2 regions of the Salinibacter sp. 10B genome follow, and region 2 is predicted to be linked to the other one. Evidence: riboswitches for the same ligand, from Rfam matches in the RefSeq annotation. Region 2 holds a riboswitch; the other holds the start of a gene.

Region 1 (16,217 bases), 1.0 Mb from region 2:
GGATCCGACCGGCGAGCCCCCAACCTGGGATCCCGCTGAGGCGGCCGTCCGCAAGGAGGAGGCAACCGTTCTGCAGGATGCCCTGACGGAATTGTCGGCGAACTACCGAGAGGTGATTGAGTTGCGCGATCTGCAGGAGTTGACCACCGAGGAAACGGCCGAGCGGTTGGGGATTACCCGGGTGAACGTCCGCGTGCGGCTTCACCGGGCACGTACGAAGCTGAAGGGTGTCCTCGACGAGCGCCTCGACGCGGAATATCAGCTGGCGGACTAACCGACAGACAGCAAAGTTATGAGTCCTCGAGTTGATGGAGCAGTTGGGTCAGCTTCTGTTGACGGGGGCGAAGGTCCTGTCGTACGGTTCGCTGGTTGAAGTAGTAGATGCCCACGCAGAGGCCCGCGACGACGATCCCGTAGCCGAGCGCAAACCAGGACAGACCCGATCCTCCGATCACAATGAGCCCCAGCCCGGAGGCTGTGGGGGCAATGTACCACCACAGGATCGACTCCAACAGCCGAATCTGCCGTCTCACCTTTCGCCGTTCCGCCCGAATGACCTCTGCTACGGGCTGCTCGGAGGCCGGCGACTCGGACGAACGGGCACGTTGGAGTGTCCACACAATCAGCGCGCTACTGGCCATTACGACGAGGGCCCCGGTCCGGACCCACCAGGACGGGTCGAAGAGCATCACCGAGAACCCCAGAAAAACCACGGCTGCAGCAATCCGCTCGCGCCGATCGCGCCGCCGAATTTTCTCGTCGAAGGCGTCGGCCTCCGTTTTGACCAGAGATAGAAGGGCATCGTCCGAGAGCACGTCCCCGGAAGACGCGTCGGCGTCTTGCCAGGCATCTTTGGCGTCGTCCAATCTCATGACGGATCGTCCTCCAGCCACTCGGCCAGTTTTTGTTTGATGCGGTGCAGCTTCACGCCGACGTGGTTGGGCGTGATGCCGAGCACGTCGGCCATTTCGTCGTAGCTCTTCTCGTCCAGGTACATCGTCACGAGTGCCTTATCAATGTCGTCCAGTCGGTCAATGGCGGCGTAGAGCCGATCCAGGGTGTCCTGCTCCTCGAGTGCGGCCCCGGGGGCGGAAAAGCCATCGTCCCAGAGCGGGTGATCATCGTCGAGGGTGGCCTCGGTCCGAACGGACTGCTTCCGGTCACGGCTCAGGGCCGTGTTGAGGGCCACTCGGTAGAGCCACGTGCTCGGTTGGGCCTCGTCCTCGAAGGAGGGAAGCGAGCGCCAGAGTTCGACCAGAATGTCTTGGTACAGGTCGCGCTGCGCTGCCGTCCCGTCGGCGTAGACCCGGCAAATTTTGCGCAGTCGCCCCTCGTTGTCCCGCACGAGCTCCAGAAAGTCCTCCTCACGGCTCACCACAGTTGGAACGTAGCCCCTATATTGAAGGATGCGCTCGACCTTGGCTTATTGCACTGTCCGACTCCATCGGGCGGGCACATCCCCATGAGGATCGCGTCCACTTAGAGTCCCTATCAAAACCGGGCACGTCCTCCTGACCATCGTGGAAGGAGCTCCCTAAACGTGGCTGCCCGCACCAAGAAGCTTCTTCGACAGGCTCAGAAGGACCTGCTAATCGTTGTTTTGATAGGGACTCTTAGCCCTGATGCGGAAGAGCGGTCCAGGCCCTCGTTGCGACGCGGCCGCATGCGGTCGAGGGAGACATGTGCAGGCACGTCCGAGCGGGAGGTGCTCTCCGTGGAGGAACGCACATGCGAGAAGCGGTTGTTTCGAGTCGGAAACCGGCCGTTGAACGCGAGGGGCACCGGGGTTCCGTTTCGGTGTAGCGTGTCGGGGCTGGACGTGTGTCCGTCGTAGGTAAGGGCGTGTACATGGAGGTGCGGCTCCGACGTGTTGCCGGTGTTGCCGACAGCCCCAATGGGCTGGCCGGCCGCTACCCGATCTCCCGGCGAGACGCGGATGCTCCCGTGCTGAAGATGGGCAAGTACCACGTAGAGGCTATCCTGGCGCACCCACACGTGATTGCCGGACGGATGCTCGGGCTGGCGATTCCCGGGCGTCAGGTCTGCAAATCGGTCCACGGCTCGCACGACGGTTCCGCCCACCGGACTGTAGACGGGGGCTCCGTAGATGTTGTATTGCTTCAGCTCCTCCGGGTAGAGGCCCGACGCCCGCATGCCCCACTCGTTCAGTTGCGTAATGTCGACGGCGTACGTTTGCGAAGACGCAAAGAGGCCGTGGTAGTTGAGGGGGTAGGTGCCGCCGCCGTGTACCACGTAGTACTGCTCGCCGTGGAGGGGCAGCTCCACATTCGTAGGAGATTGGGCCGGCCAGTATCCCACGAGTGTCCACCCGACCAGGCCCAGCATGACCGCGACGTCTGCGAGCGCACTCCAGGAGACGTGCCACCGATCGTCGGCAAACACGGGGCGGTTGGACACGCGTGACCAGGAGGCGATCATGGCCAGTGCGTACAGGCCATACAGCCCGTATCGCAGAGAGACCCCAGCGAGGTCCCAGCGTCCGACAACAAGCATCAATCCAAGAAAGGTGAATCCGGTTGCTGCGTTCACGCCCCACGCCGAAACGGTTGGGAAGGAGGTCGTCCAGAGGTGATATATAAAGTACAACGGAAACAGCACGGCAACGACCAGAGAGAGCACAGTGATAACCATAACACACGAAATACGGTGAACGAGGGAGGCGAATGAACGAGCGCATCATTTCTGCTCGTCGATCCACCCTCATTCGTCGTGTGCCGGGCAGATCGTCTTACAGGTCCGTGCTGTCTTTCCTCTATCTTCACCCACGTAAGGGCGAGTCGTGGAAAAACGAAAAACGGGGACAACGGATTGCTCCGTTGCCCCCGCTGATCTCTTCGCTCTCCCGATAGAACGGGTGGTGCTACGTGATCGTGACCGCGGCTTAGAAGTAGAGGCCGATGTTCATGTTGAAGGCCACGTTCCAGTTGTCGTTGGTCCGCTCAGCCATCACACTCGAGAACCCGTCGAAGGGATGGTTGAAGGGGTGGCCTTTGCTGACATTCAGGTCCGTGTAGACGTACAGCGGACCGGCGGACGTGAGCACGCCAATGTCGTGGGTAACGTTGTCATTCCAGCCATCGACCTCCTTCGTGACCATACTGAAGTCATAGTACGGCTTGAACTCCGAGATCGGGCCCAACTCCACCGGAATGTGGTAAGCCAGGCTGGACGAGTAGACGCTGTGCTCGCTCGCCACCCGCTGGGGAAACCCGTAGGCGCCCATGACCACGAAGTCTTCAGCATCGTAGTCTACTCCGGACTGGTTGTCGAACGCCTGCTTTTCGGCGTCGGTGAGGGGCGGATTGAACTCCTGCTTCGAGTACTGAAGCTTCGCGTCGAAACCGCTGTACTGCCCGTGCAGGTGCACCGCCACGGCGCCGTGCCCGTCGGTGTCCCCGGTGTTCCGGTTGAGAAGCTGGCCCCGCTGCGCAGAGACGCCCAGCTTTGTAGAGCCGAGGTCGCCGTGGTTGAAGGTGTAGGCCACCTTCGCGTTGAACTGATGCTCCTCGCTGAGGTCGGAGCGCAGGCCATTGCCACCCGGAACGACCTGATAGGCCGCTGCACTCACCGGCGCCACGTCGTAAGAGTACCGCGAAAAGTCGTTGCCGGCAAAGAAGTCGGTCTGCTCCGAGTTCATGTAGTAGGCGCCCTTCAGCTCCCAGTTGCCGGGCGTGAAGATGGCCTTGATGCCGGCGTCGTAGTCGTCCTCCAGCCCCACGTAATACGCGCTGTTGAAGAACCAGCTGCTGGAGGCGTACGGCTGAATGCCGAACGGCACCTGACTCACACCAACCTGAAACTGGCGGGTGTCGCTAAACTCATAGCCGACCCATCCATGATGGATGAAGAGTCCGCCGAAGGACTCCGGATAGATGGCGTATTCGGTGTCGAAGATCAGGCCGCCGTACGATCCACTGGCATTGATGCGGAAGGTGTCGAACGTAAAGCCGCCATCGGACAACACCCGGTTGATGGGCTCGTCGCTCGCCGGAATCTGACTTTCGTAATTCCGGAAGAGGGCGTTGAAGCGAAGCGATCCGCCGACGCTGACCTCAAGGGACGGTTCCTCCTGGGCCGGGGCGGAGGCCGACTCCGTTTCTTCGGCATTCTCCTTCGTGTCGTCGTCCTCGTCATTCACGAGAAGAATGCCGTCCGTGGAATGGGACGACGGAGCCGCGCGGCTGTCGGATTGCAACGCCTGTCCGGTGACCGGGGCCGGCAGGAGGAGGCCGGCAATGAGGAGAAGGGATGAGCAGAGAGTGAAAAAACGATTCATGTGGGTGGTGTACAGTTGTAAACGGAGTACGTATGAGGGTGGCATTCAGGGGATGACACACAGTCTCCACTCTAGTGCCCTCCGAGGGAGGGCCGAGTCGTGTAAACAGGAGAATCCAGAGGCAGAGATCCTGTCATCGGGTCCCCATTAAACGCCCCCGACCGCCACGTGGGCGACCGGGGGCAGGAATGGTCAGGGACCAGTGTCAGTGGTTAGCTACGCGAAAAGGTCGCGTCGTCCGGAAGCGTCTCCACCGGTCCTTCGGATGCCGCGCACTCTTCAGCTTGATTCATCCACTGGGCCACATCCTCCGGATGATTCTGAATCCACTGTGCAGCGGCTTCTTCCTTGCTCATGCCTTCGCGATTGCGATAGGTATCCATGAGGCTTTCGATCTGCTGGTCGTTGACCTCCATGTGCTTGAGGAGGCACACTACCTTCTTTGGAAACTCGTCGACAAACTGATTGTCAACGATCTTGAAGATGTCCTCCGGCTCTCCGAAGACGGGCGACTGTCCCGTCTGGGCGCCTTCAAGATACTTCAGGTCGTAGGAGCCCCATTTCCAGTGCGGATACCACCCGGTAACCACGATGGGCTCCTTGTTGCTAATCGCGTTTTCGAGCGCCTGCCATGTGGCTGGACCACTGGAGGCAACCACCTTAAAGCCTTCGATGTTGTTGTTTTTCAGGATTTGGCGGGTCTGATCGTTGACGGCCGCCCCTGACTCGATTCCATTGATTTCACCGTTGAGCTGATCGCGGAACTTCGGCAGTTCCGTGACGCTGGTGATGTCCATGTAGGCGGGAACCGTCAGTCCCACGGACGTCCCCTTGTAGGTATAGCCCAGCTTCTGAGCGTTGGCCTTCGTGCTATCCCACGGCTGTTGATGAGTGGTGGGAAGCCATGCCTCGTTGAAGTAGTCCCGGTCGCCGCTTGCGACCGACTTGAAGGCAATGCCGCCGCCCGACACTTCGCGCACGTCGACCTCCATGTCCAAGCTATCTTCGAGGAGTCGTTCCTGGAGGTAAGTGAAGGCCATGCCTTCAATCCAGTTCACGGTCACCATATTCATTTCGCGGGAGGGACCGTCGTCCCCACCGGAGCCGCCGCCACATCCGGCGAGTCCAGTGGCGAGAAGTCCTACCGCCACAACAACGGCGAGCAGGGATCGAAAAGGAGTGGTGGAGTTGTTCATAATGGTCGGTGTAGAGTGGTTATGTGGAGAAAGCAAACAGAAGTCGTCGGAATTCAAGAGTGTCGTGCTAGTTACGCAGCCTGTCCTGCTTCGGCCGTACTGCCGGCCTTTTCGCCGACCGCTTGGGTGATGCGGTCCAGGAAAATGGCAAGGATAACGATGCCAAGTCCGCCCTCGAACCCACGCCCAATCTGCAACTGGGTGAGGCCTTGTACCACCGGCTGGCCGAGGCCGCTGGAGCCGATCAGCGCGGCGACCACAACCATCGACAGGGCCAGAAGAACCGTTTGGTTTACTCCGGCGAGAATGGTGGGAAGCGCCATCGGGAGCTCCACTTTGAAGAGCAGCTGCGTCGGGGTCGACCCGAAGGATTTGGCCGCCTCAATGGTTTCCTCCGAAACCTGTCGGATGCCAAGGTTCGTGAGCCGCACACAGGGGGGCGTCGCAAAGATAAAGGTGGCAATGACGCCTGGCACTGTCCCCAGACCGAAGAGGACGACAGCGGGAATGAGGTATACAAACGAAGGCATCGTTTGCATAAAATCGAGGATGGGCCGAACGATTTGGTCAACCGTCTCCGTTTTGGCCGCCCAGATGCCCAGTGGGATGCCAACGAGAAGGGAGAACAGGGACGCTGTGAGGATGAGCGTGAGGGTTTGCATTGTTGCCTCCCAGTACCCCATCCCAAGGGCGAACTCCATCCCGAAGAGGGCGAACTCGGCCTCGGTGAGCAGGCCCATCCCGAAGAACGTAAAGAGTGCGACGCCCCGCGAGGCAATCCACCAGGCCAGGGCTGTCAGTAGAAGCACCATTGCCCACGGGGGAAGGAAGAGAAGCACCTCTTCAAGCCCGTCGGTAGTCGTACTGATAACTGTCGTAATGAAATCAAAGAGCGGTCCCAGGTTGTTCTGCAACCATTCGATGAGGGACGCAAATGCACCGCCGATATTCAACTCCATAAGAAACCGTGGCTCGTTCAAGATTCGAGAGACGACCGGAAGGAGAGCCGACCCGTTTATGCCGTTTCCATCTTTTCGGCGTGGCGGGAGGCCTCACGGGTCTTCGACACGTTGCTGGCGTTGCGGGTGATTTCTGCCATTACGTCCTTCTGGCTGACAATGCCCTTCAGGGTGCCGGCGCTATCCCGAACGGCCACTGGGCCGTCCGTCTCAAGGACGCGCGGAAGAACCTCAGCGATTGACGTGTGAAGGGAGACCGACGGGTCCTCTTCGGTCAGGCGCTCAGCTTCCTCGTCCGTGGGAGCGCGCATCACCGTCCGGACCGGAATGACCTTCGTCCGGTCCACATTTTGAACGAAAGACTCCACGTAATCGTCGGCCGGATTCGTGAGAATCTCCGTCGGCGTGCCGATTTGGGCGATCTCTCCATCCTTCATGATGGCGATACGGTCGCCCATCTTCAGCGCCTCGTCCAGGTCGTGCGTGATGAAGAGAATCGTGGCGGCCGGATCCCACATGTCCTGTAGGTCCAGAAGCTCGTTTTGCATCTCCTCTCGAATGAGGGGGTCGAGCGCACTGAAGGCCTCGTCCATCAGCAGAATTTCGGGGTCGTTCACGAGGGCCCGTGCCAGTCCCACACGCTGTTGCATCCCTCCACTCAACTCCCCGGGATTGCTGTCCTCGTAGCCTTCCAGTCCTACCAGTTCGAGGGTGCGTCGGGCCTTGGCCTGTCGTTTTTCCTTGTCGGCTCCGCTCACTTCCAGCCCGTACTCGACATTGCCGAGCACGGTGCGGTGCGGGAACAGCCCAAAGTTTTGGAACACCATCGACATCTTCGTGCGCCGAATTTGCCGCAGCTGCTCCTGATCGTAGGCCGTCACGTCTTCTCCGTGGACGCGAACCGTGCCGAAGGTGGGCTCAACCAGCCGATTGACGCACCGGAGAAGTGTGGATTTTCCACTTCCCGATAGGCCCATCACGACGAAGATTTCCTGCTCCTGTACGTCGAAGTTGGCATCGTTCACCGCGATGACGGAATCCGTCTCCTCCTTCACCTCTGCCTTCGAAAGTCCTTCGTCCTGAGCAAGCGTGCGGGCCCGTTCGGGGTCGCCGCCAAAAATTTTCCAGAGTCCCTCCACCTCAATAACCGCCATAACATTGTATTCCTTGAATGAGAATCGAACATTAAGCGGAAAATAAGATCCGCCCTTCAGCTATATGGGGGGCGAACATCCCTCCATTCCGATCTCGACGAATGCACGGGGTCAGACCGTACGATGGAGTGCAGGATTGCCCCCCTAAGACTGCCTCCTTGCTTGATTCATGCGTCGGTTCTCTTTCGAGTCCAGACCCAATGTTTCTATTAACCCCCCAGGAGAAACATGTTTAGAAATACGAGCCCTATTGGCCCAATTCCTCTCACTTTCATGTAACCTGTTAGGAAAAGTAACCTGCCTGAGAACAGATGCCCTCTAATCGGGCACGTCGTCTTTCTCTTGTGGGGCTTTTCAGGCCGGGCGTTTGCGTGGGAGGAGCACCCACACCCCCTCCCGCCAATTCCCTACGAAAGGAGGACATTTTCGCTTTAACACGTGCCTTCCGTTTCCTATATTCTCAGATGCGTGAGTAATCACGAGCTCTCCCATGAACCACACGACTGACTTATGAACTCCAAAGACAACGACCGCGTCACACGGCGCCGCTTCCTCCAGTCCATTGGCATTGCCGGCGTGGTGGGGGCCGGTGGGTCCCTCCTGACGGCCTGTGGCGGGTCCGACGATTCGGGGGGGGATGGGGGCGACGGAGGCAGCAGTGCATCCGGCGGAGAAACGACGGCCTCGGCCGACTGCTCCGACCTCTCCAGCCTGTCCGACGCGCAGAAGAAGCAGCGGAAACAGATGGTGAGTTCGTTGCAATACGTCGAAGAAACGCCCGAAGACAAAAAGAACTGCGCGAACTGCCAGCTCTACATCAAGAGCGAGTACGGAGAGGGGTGTGGCGGATGCCAGCTGTTCCCGGGTCCTGTGGCGGCGAATGGGTACTGCAACTCCTGGGCGCCTGCCAGTTAATGCCCACGTTGGGCCGGACGCAGGGCCGGCCCCATCGTGTTCTGTCTCACTATAGCCCACTGATTCATGTCCGCCGACGCTTCTGCCTCTGAAGCCGCCGATGCATCCATGGAGGGCGATGAGATCGTCAAAGAAATCTCGCTGGAGGAGTTTGATCCAGTGGGGACTTTGGCCGTGACGGGAGGCTACTTCCTTTTGCTTCTTGTCCTCTACGCGCTGCTGTACTTCGTTGAGTTTGCCGGCCGCAGTCCTTCGATTATTGAGTAGCGCCGTTCGAGTCGATCACGGTTCGTCCGGTCGAACATGTCGTTTGTCCAGGAGGGTATGTTGGACGAAAGCCGGCGCTCGGTCTCTGTTCTATTTCCCCACGATGATCCGCTGACGATATGCACATACACCGATTCGAAAAACTCTGGATCGGCCTTTCGCTCTTCCTCATCGCGTGCTTCATCGGCATCGTGATGTTCGGCTTCACCGTTCTGGACCTGAAAGTTCCAGGGTCCAGTCAGACGGGTGAGCAGGTCAATCCCATGACGGTCCTTTCGGAGGGGCCGTTCTCTACTCCTGGCGTGCGTAAGGTGGAGGAGGATCACTACGAGGTGTACATGGTGGCGCAGAAATTTCTCTTTCGCCCGGGGTCGGGGCAGCCGCTGGTGCTTCCGGCTGATACCCGGGTCACCTTCCACGTGACGAGTCCGGACGTCATCCACGGCTTCGAGGTGGTGGGCACCAACATCAATTCCATGGCGATTCCCGGCCAAATTGCGACCTTTGGAACGATTTTTCCGGAGCCGGGCACCTATGGCGTCATCTGTCATGAGTACTGTGGTGCTGCTCATCACACGATGCAGGGACAGATTAAGGTCGTCCCCAAGTCGGAGTACGATGAAAGCAATCTCGTGACCGCCAGTGCGCAATAGCGCATTGCGCGCAATCCGTCTTCCCCGCTTCGCTGGTTGGCGCTGGCGATTGATTTCGATTTTCTACGATCACCCGATTCGGACCCGGCATCCTCTATGACGTTTGTTGACCGCTACCCCGACGCGACCCGCATCGTCAAGGCCTCCTTCATCGTCGCCTTCACCGCGCTCGGCATTGGGGGCTTCTTTGGGCTCGTACAGGCCCTGCATCGCACCGGGACCTTCCGCGGCATCGTGTCGTCGGTGCAGTACTACGATGTGCTCACGGGCCACGGCGTCCTGCTTGCCCTCGTCTTCACCACCTTCTTCATCGTGGGGCTCTATCAATGGGGCATTTCCCGGAGCCTTGAGCGGGAGCCTGAGAACATGACGTTTACCTGGACCTGGTTCTGGGTGATGACGGTGGGTACGGTGCTCACGGCGACGGCCATTCTCGGTGGTCTCGTGCCCGGCAGTGGCATGAGTGCGGCGGTGCTCTACACGTTCTATCCCCCGCTTCAGGCTCATCCGCTCTTTTACATCGGAGCGGCCCTCCTGGTGGTTGGGTCGTGGCTGACCGGGGTTGACTGGTTTATTTCGTTCCGCCGCTGGCGCGAAGAGCATCCGGACGATTCCATTCCCCTGCAGACCTACATGGTTCTCTTTACGTGGCTCATGTGGTACATCTGCTCGATTGGGGTGGCGCTCGAAGTGGTGGTGCTCCTCATCCCGTGGTCGCTCGGGTTTGTGACCAACATTGACCCGCTGCTGCCACGGACCCTGTTCTGGTACTTCGGCCACGCGGTGGTGTACTTCTGGCTACTCCCGGCCTACTTTGTCTGGTACTCCATCCTGCCGAAACTGTCGGGCGGACGGCTCTTCAGCGATTCGCTCACGCGCATTGTGTTCGTCTTCTTCCTGCTTCTGTCCACCCCGATCGGGTTCCACCACCAGTACGCCGATCCGGGCATTAGCCTCGGCTACAAGATGTGGGCGGTCATTTCGACGCTCCTGATTCTCCTGCCGAGCCTCATGACAGCCTTCACCGTCATCTCTAGCATGGAGCACGGGGCGCGCCAGCGGGGCGGCTCCGGGTACTTTGCGTGGATGGGGGCGCTTCCCTGGAACCGGCCGGCGTTTGCGGGTTGTGCCCTGGCCGGCATCATGTTCGCCGCGGGAGGGTTCAGCGGCATGATCAATGCGTCGCTCAACATTGACATGCTCGTCCACAACACGGCCTGGATCCCGGGCCACTTCCATCTCACGGTGGGCACGGCCTCGGCGCTCACGTTTATGGCCATAACGTACTGGATCCTGCCGCAGCTCACGGGGCGAACCCTCAAGTTTAAAAAGCTAGCGCTCGCCCAGCCCTACACCTGGTTCGTCGGGATGACGCTCATGTCGAATGCCCTCCACCGTGCGGGGCTCGCTGGTATTCCGCGCCGGACGGCCGAGCCGGAGTATCGGAGCGTGACGTACGATCCTCCCTTTGGCACGGTAAGCGAGATGCAGTGGCAAACGGCCCTCGGCGGAACCATCCTGTTTATCTCGTTGGTCTTCTTCCTCGTGGTTGTCATTGCCAGTTGGCGTGGGGGACAAGAGGGCCCGATTGATGATACGATTCCGGAGCCCTTGAGCGGCGCAGAACACACGCCGAAGATTCTGGACAACATGAAGCTGTGGATTGCGATTGCGATTGTGCTCGTTCTTCTCGCCTACTCGCTGCCGTTGGCCGATATGGTGATGGATGGACTCTTCTCACCGGGGGCACCGCCCACGCCGGTGTAACGGATGGGGCGTATTGCGTAATGCGTTGAAGGGGGGACCCGAAACAGGAGAGCGGAGTCTTTTCAAAGATGGAGACTCCAGTGTGACTCGTTTCTCCTGGACCAATTCCGAGAGTGGACTGCATTCTCGGCGAGGGTCCCCCAGTACGCAATCCGTCGGGCGGACAGCTTCAGTACAAAATGATTTTCCACCAACGGCTTCCCTCTCTTGGGCACCGTCAACCCTTCTTCGAAACCGGATTCCTCATCGGACGCACCAACTGGGTCCTCCTCTTCGAATGAGTCGGACATCTACGAGAAGTGGCTGGTGCGCATTCTATTGACGCTGGCCTTTGGGCTGGCCTTTGGGATTGAGGGGATGACGCTGCTCCGCTCGTATCTGTTCTACGGCGACGAGGCGAAAACGTCGACTGAGACGCAGCGGCCCGTGCTGGAGGAGGGCGGCAGGCTTGTACCGTCGCTGGCACCGGATATTCGGGTGTGGCGTCTCCGCGTCCGTGCCACCGATGAGGCGTGGACCTTCATGCTCACGGCCCGGCCCGACACGGCGCTGGAGCGACGCACGACGCTCACATTCGACCGCCTCACGGCGACCAACGGAGCGGAGCGCACCACGGCCCCGAGCTACACGTGGGCGCCGTCCGACACGACCTCGTTCACGGCGTCCTGGACCCTCCCGGTCGGGCAGCGCCCCGATGCCCTCACGATCACGGCGACGGCGACGAGTGCCCCCGACTCCACTGTGTCAGCAACCCGCACGATGGATGTGGGACACGTGCCCGTGCGGATGCAGTGACGCTCCCTTCCCGGATCGCACGAGCTTCGTTCGAGGGCAAAACGAAATCTGTCTTCCGTAGCGTCCCCAAACAGGACGTGATGCGTGAATCGTGAGTCGTGACGTCCGGGGTTGTCTTCACGTATCACGCCTCACGCTTCACGGATCAGCCATCATCGGCGCCCCAACTCGTCATTCGCTACTCGCAATTCGCCACTGCCTAGACTGGCCATTCCTGCTGCGTCCAGGCCTGATTCCAGAACATCCACTCGTACCGAACGCTGGTGGTAAAGGCCGTGCGGGCGCCTTCGCGGGCAGACTCATCCGCCGCCTCCGCAAAGCGCTGTAGCCGCGCCAGGAGGTTGTCCATGTATTCGTGAAAGTCCGGATCGCGGTACATCTCCAACCACTCCGCATACGGATGATCGTCGGGCACGGCCCCCATTTCCCGCTCCAGCCGTTGGCCTAACTCGATGTAGAGCCACGGACACGGCGTGAGGGCGGCCACCGCCTCCACGAGCGTGCCCCGCTGCGCCCGCTCCAGCATGTGATTCTGGTAGGCGCGATTGTTCGGTGTCAGCGTGAGGTCGCGAATGTCGTCAGGCCCATACCCCAGCTCTTCTCCATATCCTTCATGGAGTTCGCCCTCTACGACAACAGCGAGGCGGGCGGCGTCGATGAACCAGAGCTTATCGTCCGGGTCCGGACAGCGGGTAGAGACGAGGGACGCGGCATCGGCAAAGGCCTCCAGGTAGCGCGCGTCCTGCATCTGGTAGAATTTAAATCGCTCCGGGTCGAGCGAGCCGTCGGCCAGGGCGTGCACGAACGGGTGATCGACAGCTTCGTCCCAGGCCTTGCGGACGTGCTCCAGGCACGACTGGGCAAACGGCGGGACGGTGTACGGGCGAGTGTCGATGGGGGCAGCAAGCGTTTCAGGCATGGCGTCGTAGTAGAATGGCTTCGCAAAACGGATGCGATGTGAAAAGGCGAAGCCAGAGATGATACGCACGCCTGGTGGCCCCAGGTCTTGCTTTCCTTCGCCGGTGTGAACCGGATCAGGTTCGAAGGGACTCTCTCAGCCCGGTCGCCGTACGGCGCCGCACACCCCTAGCTTCGTTTTCAAACGTACTGACAGCGTGGGTCAGGATCAAGGTGGAGCAATCGTGCCAGAGCGATTGCGTCTTGATATTGGCGTCTGAATTTGATGGCTGACAGACCGGGCGGGTTCTCGCCCACTCGTCCCAGGTACAGCCGAATAACAGAAGGGCAAAGATGATTTTATCACATACACGCCTCTGAGGATTGGAGCCCCACGCATCAGGCTGGCACGGGCACCACGCGTTTCTGCAAAGCCGTGACCTCTTCCTCAATGGCCCTCGCGATGATCGAAGGCTCCGCCACCACCCCGCCATCCGTCATCACGCCCACCGTGAGGCCTCCGTCGTAGCTGAGAATGCTGATACCGAGGCCAAGGTGCACGGGATGGGGCACCCAGAACACGAGACCTTCGAGTGTTCGTCCGGCGAAGGCGTGCCGGTGCGTTGGCCCGGTGACATTGGTGAGGACCGCCGTGGCCTTGCTTGCAAACAGGTCGGCGGCAGCGTCCTCGATCCACGCCGGGAGCTGGCCAAACAGGCCCAGAATACCCAGAAAAACGTGTGCTTCCGGCGAGTGCTTGATGGCATCCATCCCGCTTTTGGCTGCCCGAAGCCGGGCCGCGGGATCGGTCTCATTCACGGGGAGGGGGAGAAAGGTGAGGCCGAAGGCATTGCCGAGCTCCAGGGCCCGTCCCTCGGGGCGCAGGTCGACGGGCACAATCGCTCGGAGAGACGGGAGGGCCTCCGTTGTGTCGTGGTCGAGCAGGTAGTGGCGCAGAGCGCCCGCCACGGCGGCCACCAGCACGTCGTTGACGGTGGCGTCGGCCCCGCGTCCGATTGCTTTTACGTCGGCCAAGGGAAAGGGCTTGGTGTGGGCCAAGCGTCGGGTTCCGTTCAGCGCTCCATGGAGCGGCGTCGGCGGGTCGGCCGGCTCAAGCACCGATCCCGCGGCGATGCCGACGCCCTCGACCACCGTTGGCAGATGCTGGAGGGTGTCGACGGGATGGCAAAATCGTTCGATGCCCACTCGGAGTCCGGTCCAAAGCCCACGCCTTGTACGGTCGAAGAGAGAGGTGGCCCTCGGCAGGCTGGGTTGTGCGGGAGTGGACGGAATGGAGGCCGAGGCGTCGACCGGATCCAGCAGGTGCCGGGCAAGCGCGACCGATCCGGTGCCGTCGGCCATGCAGTGGTGAAATCGAATCACGAGAGCACTGGTCTCGCCCCGATCAATGACGTAAGCCTGCCACAGCGGGCGATCCGGCGGAAGCGGCCTCGAGGCAAGATCCCCGACGAGGTCAAGGAGGTCCGACTCGTCCCCCGAGCCGGGTCCTCTCAGTGCCTGTACGTGGGGGGCGATGTCGAAGTGCGGGTCCGTTTCCCAGTAGGGTAGCGACCAAAGAAGGCCTCGCTCCACGACCCGGGACCGGAAGCGATCAACGTCGAGCAGGCGCTCGGCAAACACCAAGCGTGCCGTTTCGAGGTCGACCGGAGCATCGAGATACAAGAGGCCGGTAATGACGGCCGGATTATTGGGCCAGTCCATGCGATACCAGGCCGCATCGACGGGGGAGAGAGGGCGACGGGACGGAGCAGCCACGACCGGAAAAGGGATTCGGTGCAAAAGAACAACATCCCCAATCTACGCCAGTCGACGACGGCACGTCCCATCCAACTTGACAATGACAGAGGGGGAAGGTGGCGAAATGCGCCGTAAGCGCCTTTTCCTGGCCGAGCCAGGACAATCCAATCGTACGCAATAGGTGGTTAAGGGGCGAGGAGATGCCTCGTGAACAGACCGACGGAGTGCGATCTCAAAAGCGACCCTCGTTGATTGCCGTACCGAGATCGAGTCCGGGACGCAGAACAACCGAACGCGGGCTGTCGGGGAGGGCGAGTGCAGAGAGCCTCTCCTCCAGAAACGTCAAGACGCAGTCGCCCTGACAATCGTATAGGAAAGCCCTAGTTGGAGCAGGACGGTTCCATGTTTGTGACGCTATTGATTGTACATTTCGTCAGTGTGCGTGAGCGCTTGTCGTCGAACCGTAATGTCGTAACCGACATCAGGCTTCGGAGACAGAGTACGATTCGACACTCGACGTCCTCAGCTTGACGGAGCAATAGACCCTTTATACAGACACTGCTCTCCCTTCTCGTATACTGGGAATCATCCTGACAATGAGGCACGCGCAGATGGGAGCGTACGACGACTCATCCATCTAACCGTCGTGCCGAATTCCCCACCACCAACAGACTGCTCGACGCCATGGCGAGGGCGGCGGCCAGCGGATTGAGCCAGCCGAGAATGGCCAGCGGAATGGCAATGGCGTTGTAGCCGAATGCCCAACCCAGATTCTGACGGATGCGTCGACGGGTGGTGCGGGCCAGGTTCAAAAGGTCCGGAAGACGCGTAAGGTCGTCGTCCAACAGCACGACATCGGCAGAGTCGGCGGCGAGGGCCGTGGGACCGAAGGCCACTCCGAGGTCCGCGTCGGCGAGGGCCGGGGCGTCGTTACTGCCGTCGCCCACCATGGCTACTCCGTTGTGATCTGTGCGCCATGTGCGGAGGAGGGCGCGCTTGGCTTCGGGCCGCACTTCGGCAAACACCTCATCGATACGAGAGTCGGCGCGGAGGGGGGCTACGGCGGCCTTATGGTCGCCCGTACACACAGCAACGCGGACAGATTCGCCGAGCTGGTCGAGGACGGCGTCGGCTTCGTCGCGGAGCGAGTCGCCTACCACAAAGAGGCCTTGTGCTTCATCTTCGTCTCCCCCCACCACCACGGGCACCCGCGCGTTCTCGATCGCAGCCTTCGCCTTCGCGGATAGCGAAGCCGAGATCGTTCCGCCCCGTGTCCGGTACGCCTCCGGGTGGCCTACAAAGACGCGATCCCCGTTGATCGTCGCCCCGATGCCGCGCGGATGGGTCTTCACGTCGCGTACCTCGGCGTCGGTGCTCCTTCCCGAACCAGCGACCGCCCGGCCGACGGGATGTGACGACCACTGTTCAATGGCGCGGGCCTGTGCGAGCGTCTCGGGGTCGCCCGTCGCGTCGACGACCTGCATTTGGCCCGTGGTGAGCGTTCCGGTCTTGTCGAAGACCACCAGGTCGAGGTCGGCAGCCTGCTCGAAGGCACCGGG
Region 2 (16,217 bases):
ATCTCGTAAAGGGGCATTCCGAGTGCCTCCTCGAGAGGGACGGAAAAGGTGTGTACGAATTCGGGATTGGCGTCTCGAATTTTGAGATTGCCGTCCAGGATGAGGAGAGGAAGGGGCAGGGTGGCTACGATTTGCCGAGCCGGAGGATGGGCAGCATCGGTCATAGCGAGGTCAGAATGACACTCAAACGGGTCGTTCCAGAGCGGCAAGGCCCTTCAGTTCGTTCTTCCTTTCAACAATCTACGAAAAAGGAAAAGGAAGGAGGCAATACGGAGATACTCGTATTGACGGAATTTATCAAGCGGAATCTCTGGGACGGCACGGGAGATGGAAAGAAAGCCCCCGTTTCTATCCGGTTCAAATCGGACCGTCGGAGGCTGCGCACGACCAAAGATCGCGTGTGATCACGATACGCGACGCGGCGAAGACGAACGCCGGGTTGATTCTGTGCGTACGACACGCCGGCCTGACAACGGAAGAGCTGTAGTCTGAAGTTACAGACGTTTGTTTCACTTTTGCTCCCCATCGATCCTGTGGACGCTCCATCATCGACGTTTCGTGAGCTCTCGGCAACGCTTCGGTTGGCCGGGCCGGTGGTCGCGGCCCAGCTCGCACACATCTCGATGAGCTTCGTCGATACGGTGATGGTGGGGCGCCTTGGGCCGGAGGCCCTCGCGGGCGTGGCGCTTGGGCATACGACCTTTTTCTTCCTGGTCGTTTTGGGAATGGGGACGGTGCGAGCCGTGGGCCCGATGGTATCACAGGCCGTGGGGGCTCGGGAGCCCAACGTGGCGGCACGAAGCGTGCGGCAGGGCCTTTGGCTGGCGCTGGGACTGAGCGTTCCCATGGTGCTCCTCCTGAGTGGAATGGAGCCGATCCTCCGGTGGACGGGGCAAGGGAAAGAGGTCACGGAAGGAGCGATGGCGTATCTGTGGGCCGTTCGCTGGGGCGTTTTTCCGTTTCTGGGGTTTGCGGCGCTCCGAAGCTTTGTGGAGGGGTTGTCGCGTCCGCTTCCAGTTACGATTATAGCCCTCGTGGGGGTGGGGCTCAATATCGTTGCCAACGAAGTCCTTATGTTTGGCCGTTTGGGGTTTCCGGCCCTCGGCTTGGCGGGGACGGGCTGGGCAAGCACCATTGTCTTTTCCTGCCTCTTCGGCGCGCTGGCCTTATTGGTGCATCGGATGCCGCCGTTTGCGGAGCATCAAGTGTTTGCGCGCATCCGAACGCCGGATCCGACGTATCTGTGGGAGTTGCTTCGGATTGGGGTGCCGATGGGAACGAGTCGGGGCATCGAGTCGAGCCTGTTTATGGTGACGACCGTTCTTATGGGAACGGTGGGCACCACGGCGCTTGCCGCCCATCAGGTGGCGCTGCAGTGTGCGGCGTTCACGTTTATGGTGCCGCTCGGCATTGGAATGGCGGGATCGGTGCGGGTGGGACAGGCCGCCGGGGCGTCGGATGCAGACGGGGTGCAGCGCGCCGGCGCTGTGGCCATGGGGCTGGCCGTGGTGTTCATGGGGGCCACTGCCGTGTGCTTCTTGTTGTTTCCACGGTCGATCGTGGGGCTTTATCTCGACCTCTCGGCTGCCGAAAATACACCGGTCGTCCGGCTGGCGATCGAGCTTCTGGGCGTCGCGGCGGTCTTTCAGGTGGTGGATGGGCTTCAGGTGGCGGCCCACGGGGCGCTCCAGGGCCTGAAGGATACGCGGGTACCCATGGGCATCGCGGCGGTTACGTACTGGGGCGTGGGGCTTACGACCGGATACTTTTGGGGCATTCAGGGGAGCGGCGGTCCCCACGGCCTTTGGTGGGGACTCGTTCTCGGCCTCGCCGCGGCCGCGGTTCTTCTTGTCTGGCGCTTCCAGCGGCAGGTGACACAGCTTCGGAGCGCGCCTTCGGGGGCCGACGTCCGCGTGTCGTCGGCGGACGGACCGGATCTGGGCGAACCGTCGCCGGCATAGAGTCCCCGTTTGGGGGGCGAGCGTCCGGCAATTGGGAGATTCCCGGTTCCGAGAACCATCTCGACGGCCGACGATGAAGGACTCTCTCAAATTCCATTCGGTGCGTTGGAAGCGCTTGCAGTTTGCACGACTCGTCGCTTTCATGAACGTGTTCGCATCCCCGAAATTTGTCCTTCGCTTCATGCAAATGAACACAGAGTCCCCGCCCGCCCAAGACGAATCGTCGCTCGGCTTTTTCGGTCAGGTAAATCGCATGTTCGGGAATGCCGCCGAGCAGACCGAGCATCCACTGGGGGTGCTTTACCAGATTCGTGCCTGCGACAACATCATCCGCTTCGAGTTTCCCATCAAGCGGGATGACGGCACCATTCAAGTCATTCGAGGCTACCGGGCCGAGCACAGTCACCACAAAAAGCCCACGAAGGGCGGCATTCGGTACGCGCCCAATGTGAACGTGGACGAGGTGATGGCCTTGTCGGCCCTCATGAGTTACAAATGTGCGATTGTGGACGTGCCGTTTGGAGGGGCAAAGGGAGGGGTGTGCATCGATGCGCGCAACTATTCGCAGGACGAGCTGGAGCGCATCACGCGTCGCTACACGTTCGAGCTGTCCCGAAAGGACTTCATTGGGCCGGGGACCGACGTGCCGGCGCCCGATTACGGCACCGGGGAGCGCGAGATGTCGTGGATCATGGACACGATGCATCAGATCGGAGATGACGATCTCAATTCCCTGGCGTGCGTGACCGGGAAGCCGGTGGGACAGGGAGGCGTGCGGGGGCGTACTGAGGCCACCGGGCGCGGCGTCTATTACGGCATCCGAGAGGCCTGCAGCTTCGAAGAGGACATGCAGGAATTGGGGCTCGCGCCGGGCCTGGAAAACAAGGACATCGTGGTGCAGGGGCTCGGCAATGTCGGCTATCACGCCGCCAAGATTCTTGAAGAAGAGGGCGGGGCCAATATCGTAGGCATTGCGGAGATCGAGGGGGCCATTCACGATCCTACTGGGCTATCGGTCGACGATGTGGTGGCCCACCGAGAAGAGACCGGCTCCATTCTCGACTTTCCGGGCGCCGAAGACATCGAGACCTCTGCCAAGGCGCTCGAGTTGCCGTGCGACATTCTCATTCCTGCCGCCCTCGAAGGGGTCATCACGACCGATAATGCTCCCCGCATCCAGGCCAGCATTGTGGCCGAGGCGGCCAACGGGCCTGTAACCTCTCAGGCCGACGATATATTGCAGGAGAAGGGCGTGCTCATGATTCCGGATGTTTATCTCAATGCCGGAGGGGTCACGGTGTCCTACTTTGAATGGCTTCGCAATCTCTCGCACGTTCGCCACGGGCGGATGAGTCGTCGCTTCGAGGAGCGCAATGCTGAGCGCATCCTCCGCGCCGTCGATGAGCTTACGGCGGAAGACTTCGACGAAGATCTACTGGAGACGCTTATCGAACAGGTCGGCTTCGGGGCCAGTGAGCGGGATCTCGTGAACTCGGGCCTTGAGGACACGATGGCGCAGGCCTACACGGAAATTCGGGATGTGCGAAAAGAGAAGAATGTGGACACGCGAACGGCGGCGTTCGTGAGCGCCATCAACAAGATCGCCCAGTCATATCAGCAGATGGGCATCTTTCCGTAGCGTCTTGCCGACGGGGGACAAGCGGAGCGGATTGTCTGAGGGGGCGAAGAAAGGATGCTGGTGCACACAAATCTGGACCGTGGGCCTTGGTGGGGGGCTCGGCTGTACGAGTATGTAGCTCGTACTCCGGGGGCTCTGCGTCCGATCTGCTCGGGTTCTGGGCGTACGTTCGCATTTCTGCGTGCTCCCAATTGGCTATGCGCATTCCGTTCAGTCCCTATCCGGTTGGAGAGTTTCTTTCCATGGTCCGGCGGCGCTTTTCCTCCCCCCCGCCCCGGCCCAAATCGCTGGACCGAGCGCTCCGGTTACGAGAGGGACCATTGGAGCGGACGGTAGGCTTTGTGGGCGACATCTGCCCCCTGTTCGGACGAGAGGTGCAGTTTGGGGCAGGCGTGCGGTCGTTTTTTGACGATTGTGACGTTGTGGTGGGCAATCTGGAAGGAGTGTTCTCGGATCGGTACTGGCAGCCGTTTCTGATGAAGCATCGGCCGAGCATCGTCAAGGTGCTCGACGTGCTTGCTCCGCTGGACCGATGGGTGCTCACCGTGGCCAACAACCACGCGACGGATTTTGGGCCGGAGGCCCTGCACCGCACCACAGAATTTCTCAATCGGCGCGGCATCCGGTGGTTGGGTACTGAGGAGTGTCCGCGTCTTTGGCTCGCTGAGGACGTGACGCTCACGGCCTGGACCCGGTGGCTAAATCGGCCGGATGAGGGGGTGGCTCGGGATGATCCTGGAGTGCCCGCCGATCCCGGCCTGCATGTGGCCCTTCCCCACTGGGGATACGAACACGAACGGCAGCCTCGACCCTCGCAGGTTCCACCGGAGGGATATGATCTTGTGGTAGGACACCATACGCACCTCCCACAGCCGTTTGAGCGGCACAACGACCACCGACTGGTGGCGTGGTCGCTCGGCAATTTTGTGACGGGGAAGCAGTTGCCGGTCCTTGGAGAAGGGGCCATTCTCAAGGTGGGGATGGCGCGCAGTGGAGACGGGGCGCCCGAGATCGTGCAGGCGGACTTCCGCGAGATTGAATTGGATCGAGATCAGCAGCAGTGCCGGGTCACATTCCGGTGTCCAGCGTTCGACGCCGCGGACCTCGACGCTGGAACGGATCCGACCTCACTCGGTCAGGGATAAGTTGTCTTCGTCCCTCCCCCCTGACAATCATGAACGTCCCCGAGCGCCACGACCAGATTGCCGACCGCCTCGATCGGATCGAGAGGGAGCACGACGTCGCAGTGCTTTATGCCTGCGAGGCGGGAAGTCGGGCGTGGGGCTTTCCGTCGCAGGATAGCGACTACGACGTGCGCGTCGTCTACGTGCATCCGCGAGAGTGGTACCTGTCCATCGATTTGGAGCAGCGCGACGATACGATTGACCCTCCCATCGCGGACGCGATCGATGTGCACGGGTGGGATCTGCGCAAAGCACTCGGCCTCTTCCAGTCTGCCAATCCCACACTGCTGGATTGGCTGCAGTCGCCCATCGTGTACCACCAAGACGAGGCAGTGATGGCCCGATGGCGGGCGCTGCTGCCGGAGTACTACACGGCTCGAAGGGTTGGGCACGCGTACCGAGGCATGGCCCGGAGTGTGGCGGAGCAGAATCTTGCCGAGGAGCCGATTTCCCACAAGGCGTATCTCTACGTTCTTCGTGCTCTGCTGGCCGTGCGATGGACCGAACACAGATCAGATCCTGTACCGGTAGAATTCGGTCGGCTCCTACACGCGACAGTGGACCGGAGTGACGTTCGGGAGGCGATCGAGACGCTCATTGATCAGAAACAGACGGAGCACGAGCTTGGCGCCGGTCCGCGCCGTCCGGTGTTGCATACGTTTGTCGAGGCAGAGCTGGAGCGGCAGACCAACGTAGAGTGGCCCGGTTCGTCGCTTCGGCCCGGCGTGGAGCCGCTCAACAATTTCTTCCGATTCGTGGTCGGGAACGACGTTTCACTGCCCTGAGGGATGCGCCTCGGAGAGGTGTCCGTCCGATGGAAGCGGGCTGCTTGTCCGATCTCTCGGATGCACAGTGTCCGGGTTTAGGAGGAAACCCCGTGCTAAGAGGGCGAGGGCGCCGCCGATATCCTCTTCCTGATCAGGCACTTCTGGGGGCCGGTTTCCGGGACCGGTCGCTGTTCGTTTCTTATTCCATCGATTGTGGACGTCACTATGTATAAGCGACCAAGTACATTCGGACTGCTTTTCCTATTCGTCATTCTTTTCGCTGCGATAGGATGTGACACAGTCGCTACGCAGGAGGAAGGCGAGGATCAACACCCCGGGGACATTTCGAGCGAGGAGCTTGCGAGCCGAGTACAGGACGCCTTCGGAGCGCAGGTTGCCGAGCTACAGGTTCGGAAGATCAGCGTTGGCGAGGTAGTACAGGAGCTTGAGTCTGGAGAAACGACGCTTCCGCTCGTCACCCCGGAGAACGAGGTGGTCGAGACGACCTTCCGGAGTCGGCCGGCCGATCTTCGTCCCGACAGCGTCGAGACCGGCATTTTGCGGGAGGGACCCGAGACCTACGAGACGGTCCGTCTGCCTCCCGAACAGAGCTACCTCCTCGGGGGGCAGGACAATGCGCGCCGGTTGGGGGGCGTCACCATTCTCGATGACGAGCAGACGATGCTCCGCGGGGTTCTGCGCCACTCCGATTTTGGGCTCAGCTACATCCAGTCGGTCAACCACGTGCTCCAGACCGACGATTACCCCAATTTCCACGTAGTCTACAATATCGAACATACCAGGGATTTTGAGATCGGGGACGGAGACGTTTACGACTCAGCGGATACGAACGGCGACCGACAGGGACGCGCGAAGTTGAACGTCGATGCGTCGGCCAGTGTGGTGTTGGACGGAGATGTCAACTTCCACGACGCGGATCCGAACACTGTGTGGCGTCGTCAGGAGAGCCTGTTCCTGGCCGCGCAGATTACCGATGGGCTCATCGAACCGATCTCTAGCGACACGTGGCGTCTGGATCTGAGCATTGCCGGACAGGAGGTCTGGGTGTCCGGCGGGCCGTCCACCACCAGTCACGGTACGCTGATTAACCAGCTGGAGGATCCGAATTACTTCCTGATTCACTCCCTTTCGGAGAAGCAAATGCACCTGTTTCTGGTTGGGTACGACGTGAACGGCCTTGCCGGCCGGGCCGGAGGGATCGGGTCGCCGAGCGGAGGATGGGGCGGAGGCAGTGGGGACAATCACCTCTTCAGCGAGGTGCTTTCCTCCCGGAGTCTGCACATCAATCGACTGATCCTCACCCACGAGGTCGGTCACCTGATTGGCGGGCACCACGGACACTCGATTACGAGCGGATGCTCGGGGTCGATGTGCGGACGCTCGATCATGAACCACACGATCACAAACGCTCAGGAGTACTTCTACAGCGATGCCAACGACGAGGAGATCAGCGACGTGATCGATGCGGTTCTGCCGTAGCGATTCTGTGGAGCGACCCTACCGGCCGGCGGTTTGAAGCTGATTCAAGACGTCCAGTCGGTATGCCCGTCCCGAGAAGGGGGACGGGCATTTTCTTTTGGGGCCGGAGATTGGTGTCGTCGTTTCCTTTTTGAAGAAAAAGGAGGACGGGCGTTGAGGGGACGTTGCTCGGAGAGAGGGGGGCGTACGGAACGCACTGCGGATCGGAAGCGGTCTCTCCGGGTTCAGAGCAACGGGTTCGACCGGAATAGAGACGCAGATCAATGCGATGACCGACGAGGCTTCCTCAGCAGAGTGGGTGGCCGGGGCTGATGGGTTTCGAGACGGTTGGGCCATTGTGCTTTGGCAACCCACGACCGGGACGATACGGCGACGCACGGTGGACGCCGTGGAGGCGCTGCTCGATCTGCCGGAGGCGCCAGCGGTGACGGGCATCGACATGGTGATTGGGTGCCCGGAGCAGGCCGAGCCGGGCGGACGGGCCTGCGACCAGGCTGCGCGCAAGCTGTTGGGGCATCCGCGCGGGGCGAGTGTTTTTTCGGCCCCCGCGTACGACACTCTTCAGGCTGATACCTACGAGGAGGCTCTCCGTCGCAATCGCGCCAGCGGACCGGACGCGCCCGGTCTTTCGAAGCAGGCCTTCCACCTGCTGCCGAAGCTGCGGGCCCTGGCTGCACGGATGACTCCTCAGCGCCAGCAGCGCGTCCGCGAGGTACATCCCGAGCTCTCTTTCTATGCTATGAATGGGGACGCGCCGGTTGAGGCGAAAAAGAAGAGCCGGGAGGGGCGCGATGAGCGCGTGCGCTTGTTGCAGAAAAATGGGATTCCGGACGTTGAGGAGGCCGTCGCAGCGGTCGCAGAAGGAGCGCTCGGGGCAGACGATGTGATCGATGCCCATGCCGCCTGCTGGACGGCCCGGCGGATTCGTGAGGGCACAGCCGAGCGGTGCCCACCGGAGACCGAACCGGCCCCAGAAAGTGCACAGGGATTGCGCATGGAAATCTGGCGGTGAGCCCGCATCAGGGATGGTTGGCTTATACCGGCGACCATGTTTTGCACCGAATGGTTGTGCTCAAAAGGAACTCGCCGTATTAGTGCGTCCATCTGAATCTGTAATTCATCCATAGCTGAGCCAATAGCGTCCTCCGGGCGCAGAAACACGCGGTGCCGCCTCCGGTATCCGAATTGACATTTGAAATGACTGCTGGGGGCGTCCCGGCGCGCTGCTGCGTCGGGGCTGAGACCGTACCCTTCGAACCTGACCCGGTTCATACCGGCGTAGGGAAGAAGCAGGCGATGGCTGGTCCGTGGCGGGCCAGTTCGGTTGTCGCCGCCCCCATCCGTGTCGATGGTGGCGGCGTTTGTATTGTCCCCCATCGGCGCGCCGCTTGCTCGTTCACATCTGCTTGGCGCGACGATGATCTTGCTTCGTTCTCTCCAGTCGTTCGTTTTTGTCCTTTTGTTTAGTGTTGCTGCGCTCCTTCCGGCGCACGGCCAGTCTACCCAATCGGCGGCCGTTATCGGACGCGTGGTTGAGTCTGATCCGTCTCAACCTTTACCCGGAGCAAACGTGGTCCTGCGCAATCCGGCCACCGGGCAGCGTCGCTACGGGACCTCCACGGATTCAACCGGTCGGTTTATCCTGCGCGGCGTGGCTCCGGGCCGCTACCGGCTTGCGGTGAGCTTCGTGGGCTACGAGCGCCACACCGAACGCCTCATCCTTGCTGCCGGCGAGACGAGGCGCGACACGATTGCGCTCCATCCCCGCTCGCTGGCCCAGGACGAGGTCGTCATTTCCACGCGACGGGCGCAGCAACGGGTCGCCCCCGTTACCGTCAGCAACCTCACGACCGACGAGGTGGACCGACGCCTCGGGGTTCAGGATCTCCCGGCACTGCTGGAAGAGATGCCGTCGACCACCTCCTATTCCGAAAACGGCAATGGGATCGGGTATTCGACCCTCTCCATCCGCGGCTTCGACCAACGCCGAATTGCGGTGTCGATCAACGGCGTGCCGCAGAACGACCCAGAGGACTTCAACGTGTTCTGGGTGAACCTCTACGGCATGGAATCTTCGATCGAGGACGTGCAGGTGCAGCGTGGGGCGGGGGCGTCGCTGTACGGCTCCGTAGGCATCGGCGGGGCCATCAACATCGTCACCGATCCGTTCGAGCCGGAGCCGTACCTTCGCGTTCGCACGGGGGCCGGGTCGTTCGACACGCAGCGCTACTCGGTGACGGCCAACAGCGGCCTGCTCGGCGATCGCTATGTTCTCAACGCTCGCGTCAGCCGCGTCGTGTCGGACGGCTACCGCCGCAATGCGTGGACCGAGTTCAATCGCTTCTTCGGCGGAATTGCGCGCTACGGTGAGCGGTCCACCCTCAAAATCCAGGCCTTTGGGGGATTGCAGATGGACGGATTGGCGTTTAGTGGCATTCCAAAGTCGGCCAACGACAACGAGACGGCGCGCCGGCAGAATCCGAGTGCTGCCGCCAACGACCAAGAGCGCTTTCGACCGCCCCAGGTCCACCTCAATCATGAGTGGCGCGTGTCGCCGGACTGGTCGCTTGACCAGACGGCCTTCTGGATTCGGGGCGTCGGCTACTTCGACTACGGTGCCAATTACCGATCCGCCGATTATCTGCGTCTTCCGGACGACGTCACCCTTGACGGCCGACGGCTGAGCGACGCTGAGCGTGCTGCTCCCCTTTTTGCCTTCGGTCTCACGCCCGACGACGTGGTTGTGCGGGGCACGCTCGACCAGCACCAGTGGGGCTGGATTCCGACGCTGGTGTATGAGAGCGGGACGACGAAGACGACGGTGGGCGTCGAGGCGCGTCTGCATCGATCCCTGCGATGGGGGCGTATTCAGCGGGCCGGGTCCATGATTCCGGATGCAGTGGTGGGGCCGGAAGCCGATCATCGGCTCTGGCAGTACCGGGGCGAAAAGATCATTACGTCTGCTTTTGGTGCCCACCTCTTCCGGCCTGTGGATCGGCTGGCCGTGCAGGCCGATCTGCAACTCACCTGGCGCCGCTACCGCTTCTACGACGAAAAGACGTTCGATCGCAAGAACCTGCAGGCGCACAACTTCACGGTGCCTTATTTCTTTGCGAACCCGCGCCTGGGCGTTACACTCTTTCCGGATCAGCCGTTCAGCACCTACGCGAGCATTGCTTTTGCCAGTCGAGAACCTCGCCGTACCCAGCTCTATGACGGAGGCGAAGGACCGGCGGGGGCGACGCCGCAGTTTGAGCGGGGGATGGACGGTTCATTCGACTACGACCGGCCCCTCATCGAGCCGGAGCATCTGGTAGACGTGGAGGTCGGCGGCTCTCTGAATCGACGTCGTTACCGCCTCTCGGCCAACGGCTTTTGGATGGAATTCTGGAATGAGATTGTCCCGAGCGGTGGGGTTACGCAGTTCGGGGTGCCCCGGACTGGCAATGCCGATCGGAGCCGACACGCGGGCCTAGAACTGGAGGGCAGCGTGCAACTGGTGCCCGGATGGACCCTTTCGGGCAATGCGATGATTGCCCGTACCCGGTTCATCGACTTCACCGAGTACCGGACGCTGGGGGACACGACCGTCGCCCTCGAACGTGACGGCAACCCGATTGCATCTTCGCCTGAACAACTGGCCAATTTGCGCACGTCGTACACGTGGCAGGGGCTCACCGCGTCGCTCAACGTGCGGGTCGTGGGCCGTCAGTACGTCGACAACTCCGGCGGGGACGCCGCGACCGTTGACGGTGGCGATCTGGTCGTTAAGGAGACCGACGCTCGCACGATCGATCCGTACGCCTTGCTTGGCGCCTCGCTCACCTACGAGGCCCCCGCACACACGCCGTTCGAGGGCCTTCAGCTTCAGCTCAACGCCGACAACCTGCTCGACGCCCATGTGTTGCAGCACGGCGTCCGGGGCGCGAGCGGCCCGCGCTTCTACCCGGCCGCCACGCGCAGCATGTTCGTAGAGTTGAGGTATCGGTTTCCGTAATGTTGGGGGGTTAGAAGTAGTACCGGAGGCCGAGCCCGCCGCCGAGATCCCCGTCCGTCTCCGGAGCGAGGTTGAATCGGGGTGTGGCTTGCAGGTACAGTTCGAAGTGTTCGGCCAGCACCATCTGGACTCCAATGGTGCCGCTGATCCCGAATACGGCCTCTCCGTCCTGAGGACCGGCTTCGAAAACACCAACGTACGCACCCGGGCCAATGAACCACTCCAGGGGTTGCTCGACGTTCTCGGCGGGGAGGGGCTTCTCAAAGAGCGCGTGGCCGTTCAGGAAAAAGAAGTCACTGACACTGCTCCACGCCGCCAGAAAATCATAGGACGGCGCCCCGGCATTGTGGACCTTCAGCGTCACGCCGGAGGGTTCGCCTACCTGACCACCGAGGCCCACGGCCCCGGAGGTGCGCTGGGCGTGGACGGAAGACACAGCGGCGCTGAGCACAAAGGCCAGTGCGGCTAGGGACAGAACGCGAGAGACGTAGGTCATGAGCAGAGCGAAATGGATGACAGGGCTAGACGACAGTTGGTTTCCAGTTGAAACCTGCCCGCCTGAATGCGAGGTAAGGGCGACAGATCCAATTGAACACAATATTTCCGTAACGAGGGGAGACCCGGGGCCACCCTGTCAGGCACGATGCGGGAGTGAGGCAAACGCACTTCGCCGAAGGTGTAATTCTTCCGGTGCAATGGACCGAAGAGGGGAACAGCCATTTGGGGCCTGCGTGCCAGTTCGCGCCTCGCCAATCCGGCATCCCTCCTGGTCTTTTGTACGTACCCCGCTTCCCTATGTCTGCCCCGACTGATCTTTCGACCCTCGGCGAGTTGAAGGCCTCCGGCTACCAGGTTCGCTCCGTGAAGGACGAGATGCGGGCGAATTTGATTGCAAAGCTGCGTGCCGACGAGAACATCTTTCCCGGCATTCTGGGCTACGACCAGACGGTGATTCCGCAGATCCAGAATGCCATTCTGGCCAAGCACGATCTCATTCTGCTCGGCCTCCGTGGGCAGGCCAAGACGCGCCTCATCCGGATGCTACCAGACCTGCTGGACGACTACATCCCGGTGCTTGCGGACACCCCGCTGAACGAGAATCCGTTCGAGCCGGTGACGAAGCAGGGGCGCGAGGTCGTGGACGAGCACGGTGATGAGACGCCGATCGAGTGGCTGCCGCGCGAGGCCCGCTACGGCGAAAAGCTGGCGACGCCCGACACCACGATCGCGGACCTCATCGGCGACATCGACCCCATCAAGGCCGCCAACAAGCGCCTCACCTACGCCGATGAGGAGGTCATCCACTTCGGCATTATCCCGCGCACGAATCGCGGCATCTTCGCGATTAACGAGCTGCCGGACCTCCAGCCCCGCATTCAGGTGGGCCTGTTCAACATCATGGAGGAGCAGGACATTCAGATCCGCGGATTCAACGTGCGATTTCCGCTCGACGTGATGATGGTCTTCTCGGCCAACCCGGAGGACTACACGAGTCGCGGCAACCTGGTGACGCCGCTCAAGGACCGGATCGACAGCCAGATCATCACCCACTACCCGAAGACGCTGGATACGGGGATGGCGATTACCGAGCAGGAGGCCTGGATCGACCGAGCGTCCGACGACGGCGAGGCCGCCATTGACGTGCACGTGCCCCACTTCTTCCGCGAGATCATCGAGCAGATTGCGTTCGAGGCCCGCGAGAGCGAGTACATTGACCAGACGTCGGGCGTCTCGGTGCGTGTGACGCGGGCGGCGATGGAGGCGCTGCTCTCGGCTGCCGAGCGCCGCGCGCTGCTGAACGGGGAGGAGGAAACGACGGTTCGCATCAGCGACCTCATGCATGTGGCACCGGCCATTACCGGTAAGGTCGAACTCGTCTACGAGGGGGAGCAGGAGGGGGCGCAAAACGTGGCGCTTTCGCTCATCGGGCAGGCCATCCGCGCCATCTACACCCGCTACTTCCCCGACCCGGATGACAAGGAGAAGGGCCGCCCGGCCTACCAGGACGTGCTGGACTGGTTTGCCGACGGCCACTCGGTGGACCTGGAGCAGGACATGAGCGACGACACCTACGCCGAGACCCTGACGCAGATCGACGGGCTGTATGATCTCGTCGAACAGCACGCGACGCCCGATTCGGACGCCGAGCGGCTCGTGACAATGGAGTTCGTCCTGGAGGCGCTCCACCAGAACTCACTCATCGGGAAGGAGATTGGCGACGGCGTACAGTCCTACGACGACATCATGGGCTCGATGCTGTCCTCGCTCGGCGACGGTGGCATGCCGGACGAGGGCTTCGATGACGACGACGATGACGACCCGCTGAGCCGATATCGATAGCGCGTTCCACGTTTCGTGGTTCAACGTCCTGCGTTTAACGGTTCCGACCGAACGCAGCTGCTATGACCGAGGCTGGCCCTTCCACTCACCCGTAGCACAACGATGGCTGTAGCAACGATCCGAAAGGCCACCCCCGACGATGCCGAGACGCTGCAAGATCTCATCCTGGAGCTGGCCGCCTACGAGCGACTGATGGACGAGGCTGAGCCCAGCGTGCATCTCCTGCGCGAGCATTTGTCGGAGGAAGCGCTCACAGGATGTGAGGCGCTGATTGCGGAGACGGACAGCGGCACGGCGGTGGGATTTGCGCTCTTCTTCCACAACTATTCCACGTTCCTCACCAACGCGGGACTCTACGTGGAGGACCTCTTCGTAAAGTCGACGTACCGGGGCGAGGGCATTGGCTTTGCGCTGTTGCAGCGATGTGCGGAGATTGCGGAGGCACGCGGGTGCCGCCGGATGGAGTGGGCGGTGCTGGACTGGAATGAAGACGCGATCGACTTCTACGAGGAGGTGGGCGCTGAGCCGATGGACGACTGGACGACGATGCGCATGAACGAGGAGGCGATTGAAGAGATGGCTGCGGCGGAGGCGTAGTGACCGGGAGATGGCTTCTTAGGCCGGTTCCCGGTCGGCCGACCGCGGACAACCGATTGTCCTGTATACTGATTTTCCCGGCCAAGGCCCTCTGCCTTGCAGTGTTTCTTTAATAACGATGCGGCGGTCTGCCGTCAGTGAACAATCGTCTGGTTGGTCCTGGAAGACCGGGGGTTTTTCTCGATCCCTCACGAGGAACGCTCAATGCAAATCGCACTTTCCGTAACGTCCATTGGGGCTTGCGTCCCATAGAGCGGACTCCTCGTCTTTTTCTCGTTCGGCCGATCGTCCCGTGACTACCCTTGTCATTATTCCTGCTTTCAACGAAGCGCGTGCCATCGGCCAGGTGATTGGCGACATTCCCGATGACGTTGCAGACGAGGTGGTGGTCGTCAACAATGCCTCCACCGACGAGACGGAGGATAACGCCCGGGCCGCCGGGGCCACTGTCCTCACTGAAGAACGGCAGGGATACGGTTACGCCTGCCTGCGCGGGATCGAGTATGCGAAGGCCCGGCAACCGGACATTGTCGTCTTCCTCGACGGCGACTACAGCGATCATCCGGAGGAGATGACGCGACTCGTCGAGCCGATTGTGAACGACGACGCTGATTTCGTGGTGGGGTCCCGCATTCGGGGCGAGACGGAACCGGGGGCCCTGCTGCCGCAGGCCCAGATTGGCAACCGGCTGGCGTGTACACTCATGCGATGGGTCTGGGGGGCGGAGTACACCGACCTCGGCCCGTTTCGGGCCATCCGCTTCCGCGACCTGCGGGCGCTGGACATGCAGGACAAAACCTTCGGGTGGACCATTGAGATGCAGATCAAGGCCGTAGAGGCGGGGCTGCGCACGGAGGAGGTTCCTGTCTCCTACCGGCGGCGGGTGGGCGTTTCGAAAATCACCGGCACCATTCAGGGCACCGTGAAGGCCTCGGCCAAGATTCTGTGGACCATCGGGCGGATGGCGTTCACGCGGCGCCGTCGCATCCCAACGTTGAGGGCACGGGTCGAGCAGGGCCGAAACGACCTCCACACCGGCCCAAGGTTCAGGTGAACCTTTCCCTTTGGGCCTCGTTTTGCTCCTGGTTCTTCGCCGCTCGATTCCCCCGATCATCCCTCAGCTCATTTTATCATGAAGCCCGACATCTGGTTCAACGGAGAGTTCGTTTCCCATGAGGACGCGCAGGTGCACGTCCTGTCGCACGTCATTCACTACGGTTCGTCCGTGTTTGAAGGCATCCGTTGCTACGAAACGGAGCGCGGCCCGGCCGTTTTTCGACTGGAGGAGCACATGCAACGCCTCCTCGATTCGGCAAAGGTGTACCGCATGGAGATTCCGTATACGCTCGATGAGTTGAATACAGCGGTTGTCGAGACGATTGAGCACAGCGGCCTCCCTGCGTGTTATATCCGGCCGGTGGTGTTTCGGGGCGAAGGCCCAATGGGCGTCAACCCGCTCGACAACACGGTCGACACAGCTATTGCCGTCTGGGAGTGGGGACAGTATCTCGGCGAAGAAGCCCTGGAGAAGGGGGTGGACGTGGAGGTAGCCAGCTGGAATCGGATGGCGCCCAACACCTTCCCGGCCATGGCGAAGGCCGGCGGCAATTATCTGAATGCCTCCCTCGTGAAGATGAACGCCGTGAAGAACGGCAAGATGGAAGGCATTATGCTCACCACTGACGGATACGTTGCTGAAGGCAGTGGGGAGAACCTCTTTCTCGTGAAGGACGAGACGCTCTACACTGCCCCGTCCAGCTCTACCATTCTTCCGGGCATCACGCGAGACTCCGTCATTGCACTGGCAGAGGCGCGTGGGTACTCCATCGAGGAGAAACGGATTGCCCGCGAGGAGCTCTACCTGGCCGACGAGCTCTTCTTTACGGGCACGGCGGCAGAGGTGACGCCCATTCGCACAGTGGACGATTACGAAATTGGTCGGGGCAAGCGCGGCCCGGTCACGAAGGAATTGCAGGATGCCTTCTTCGACGTGGTGCAGGGCGGGGAAGACCCGCACGACTGGCTCACGTTCGTTGACGTGCCGGAAGAGGCGGGGGTGACGACGTAACGGACGCACGGCCGGGAGGTCATCGTCGGCTGTGTTTCGTCTGCCGGGGCCTCCCTGTGGCCGCGTCGTCGGGACCGTTGGGGTGGGGGGCGGCCTGCGATTTTTTGGCTAGGCGATTATGGCCACAACCAGTAGCAGGACCAGGCCGATGAGAAACAGCGTTC

The links. Region 2 has a riboswitch for thiamine pyrophosphate ahead of BSZ35_RS08740 (TonB-dependent receptor). Riboswitches for the same ligand answer to the same signal wherever they lie in the genome.
Region 1: another riboswitch for thiamine pyrophosphate. It lies ahead of tenA (thiaminase II); the one in region 2 lies ahead of BSZ35_RS08740 (TonB-dependent receptor).

What each region holds. Positions count from the first base shown of each region.
Region 1 covers NZ_MQWC01000004.1:3,127,514-3,143,730, forward strand. Annotated here, with positions in the region: gene BSZ35_RS12750 (RNA polymerase sigma factor) at 1-274, shown strand, start outside; gene BSZ35_RS12755 (hypothetical protein) at 291-872, opposite strand; gene BSZ35_RS12760 (sigma-70 family RNA polymerase sigma factor) at 869-1,375, opposite strand; gene BSZ35_RS12765 (M23 family metallopeptidase) at 1,576-2,652, opposite strand; gene BSZ35_RS12770 (hypothetical protein) at 2,903-4,297, opposite strand; gene BSZ35_RS12775 (glycine betaine ABC transporter substrate-binding protein) at 4,510-5,493, opposite strand; gene BSZ35_RS12780 (proline/glycine betaine ABC transporter permease) at 5,565-6,452, opposite strand; gene BSZ35_RS12785 (betaine/proline/choline family ABC transporter ATP-binding protein) at 6,509-7,606, opposite strand; gene BSZ35_RS12790 (high-potential iron-sulfur protein) at 8,117-8,521, shown strand; gene BSZ35_RS19280 (hypothetical protein) at 8,588-8,788, shown strand; gene BSZ35_RS12795 (cytochrome c oxidase subunit II) at 8,908-9,441, shown strand; gene BSZ35_RS12800 (b(o/a)3-type cytochrome-c oxidase subunit 1) at 9,538-11,208, shown strand; gene BSZ35_RS12805 (hypothetical protein) at 11,416-12,003, shown strand; gene tenA (thiaminase II) at 12,203-12,922, opposite strand; TPP riboswitch at 12,998-13,101, opposite strand; gene BSZ35_RS12815 (wax ester/triacylglycerol synthase family O-acyltransferase) at 13,300-14,676, opposite strand; gene BSZ35_RS12820 (cation-translocating P-type ATPase) at 15,288-16,217, opposite strand, start outside.
Region 2 covers NZ_MQWC01000004.1:2,080,620-2,096,836, reverse strand. Annotated here, with positions in the region: gene BSZ35_RS08775 (PAS domain-containing protein) at 1-164, opposite strand, end outside; gene BSZ35_RS08770 (MATE family efflux transporter) at 534-1,961, shown strand; gene BSZ35_RS08765 (Glu/Leu/Phe/Val dehydrogenase) at 2,143-3,600, shown strand; gene BSZ35_RS08760 (CapA family protein) at 3,798-4,745, shown strand; gene BSZ35_RS08755 (nucleotidyltransferase domain-containing protein) at 4,775-5,569, shown strand; gene BSZ35_RS08750 (hypothetical protein) at 5,777-7,051, shown strand; gene BSZ35_RS08745 (DUF429 domain-containing protein) at 7,320-8,063, shown strand; TPP riboswitch at 8,248-8,353, shown strand; gene BSZ35_RS08740 (TonB-dependent receptor) at 8,469-11,048, shown strand; gene BSZ35_RS08735 (hypothetical protein) at 11,059-11,544, opposite strand; gene BSZ35_RS08730 (AAA family ATPase) at 11,844-13,388, shown strand; gene BSZ35_RS08725 (GNAT family N-acetyltransferase) at 13,491-13,985, shown strand; gene BSZ35_RS08720 (glycosyltransferase family 2 protein) at 14,278-15,039, shown strand; gene BSZ35_RS08715 (branched-chain amino acid transaminase) at 15,118-16,053, shown strand.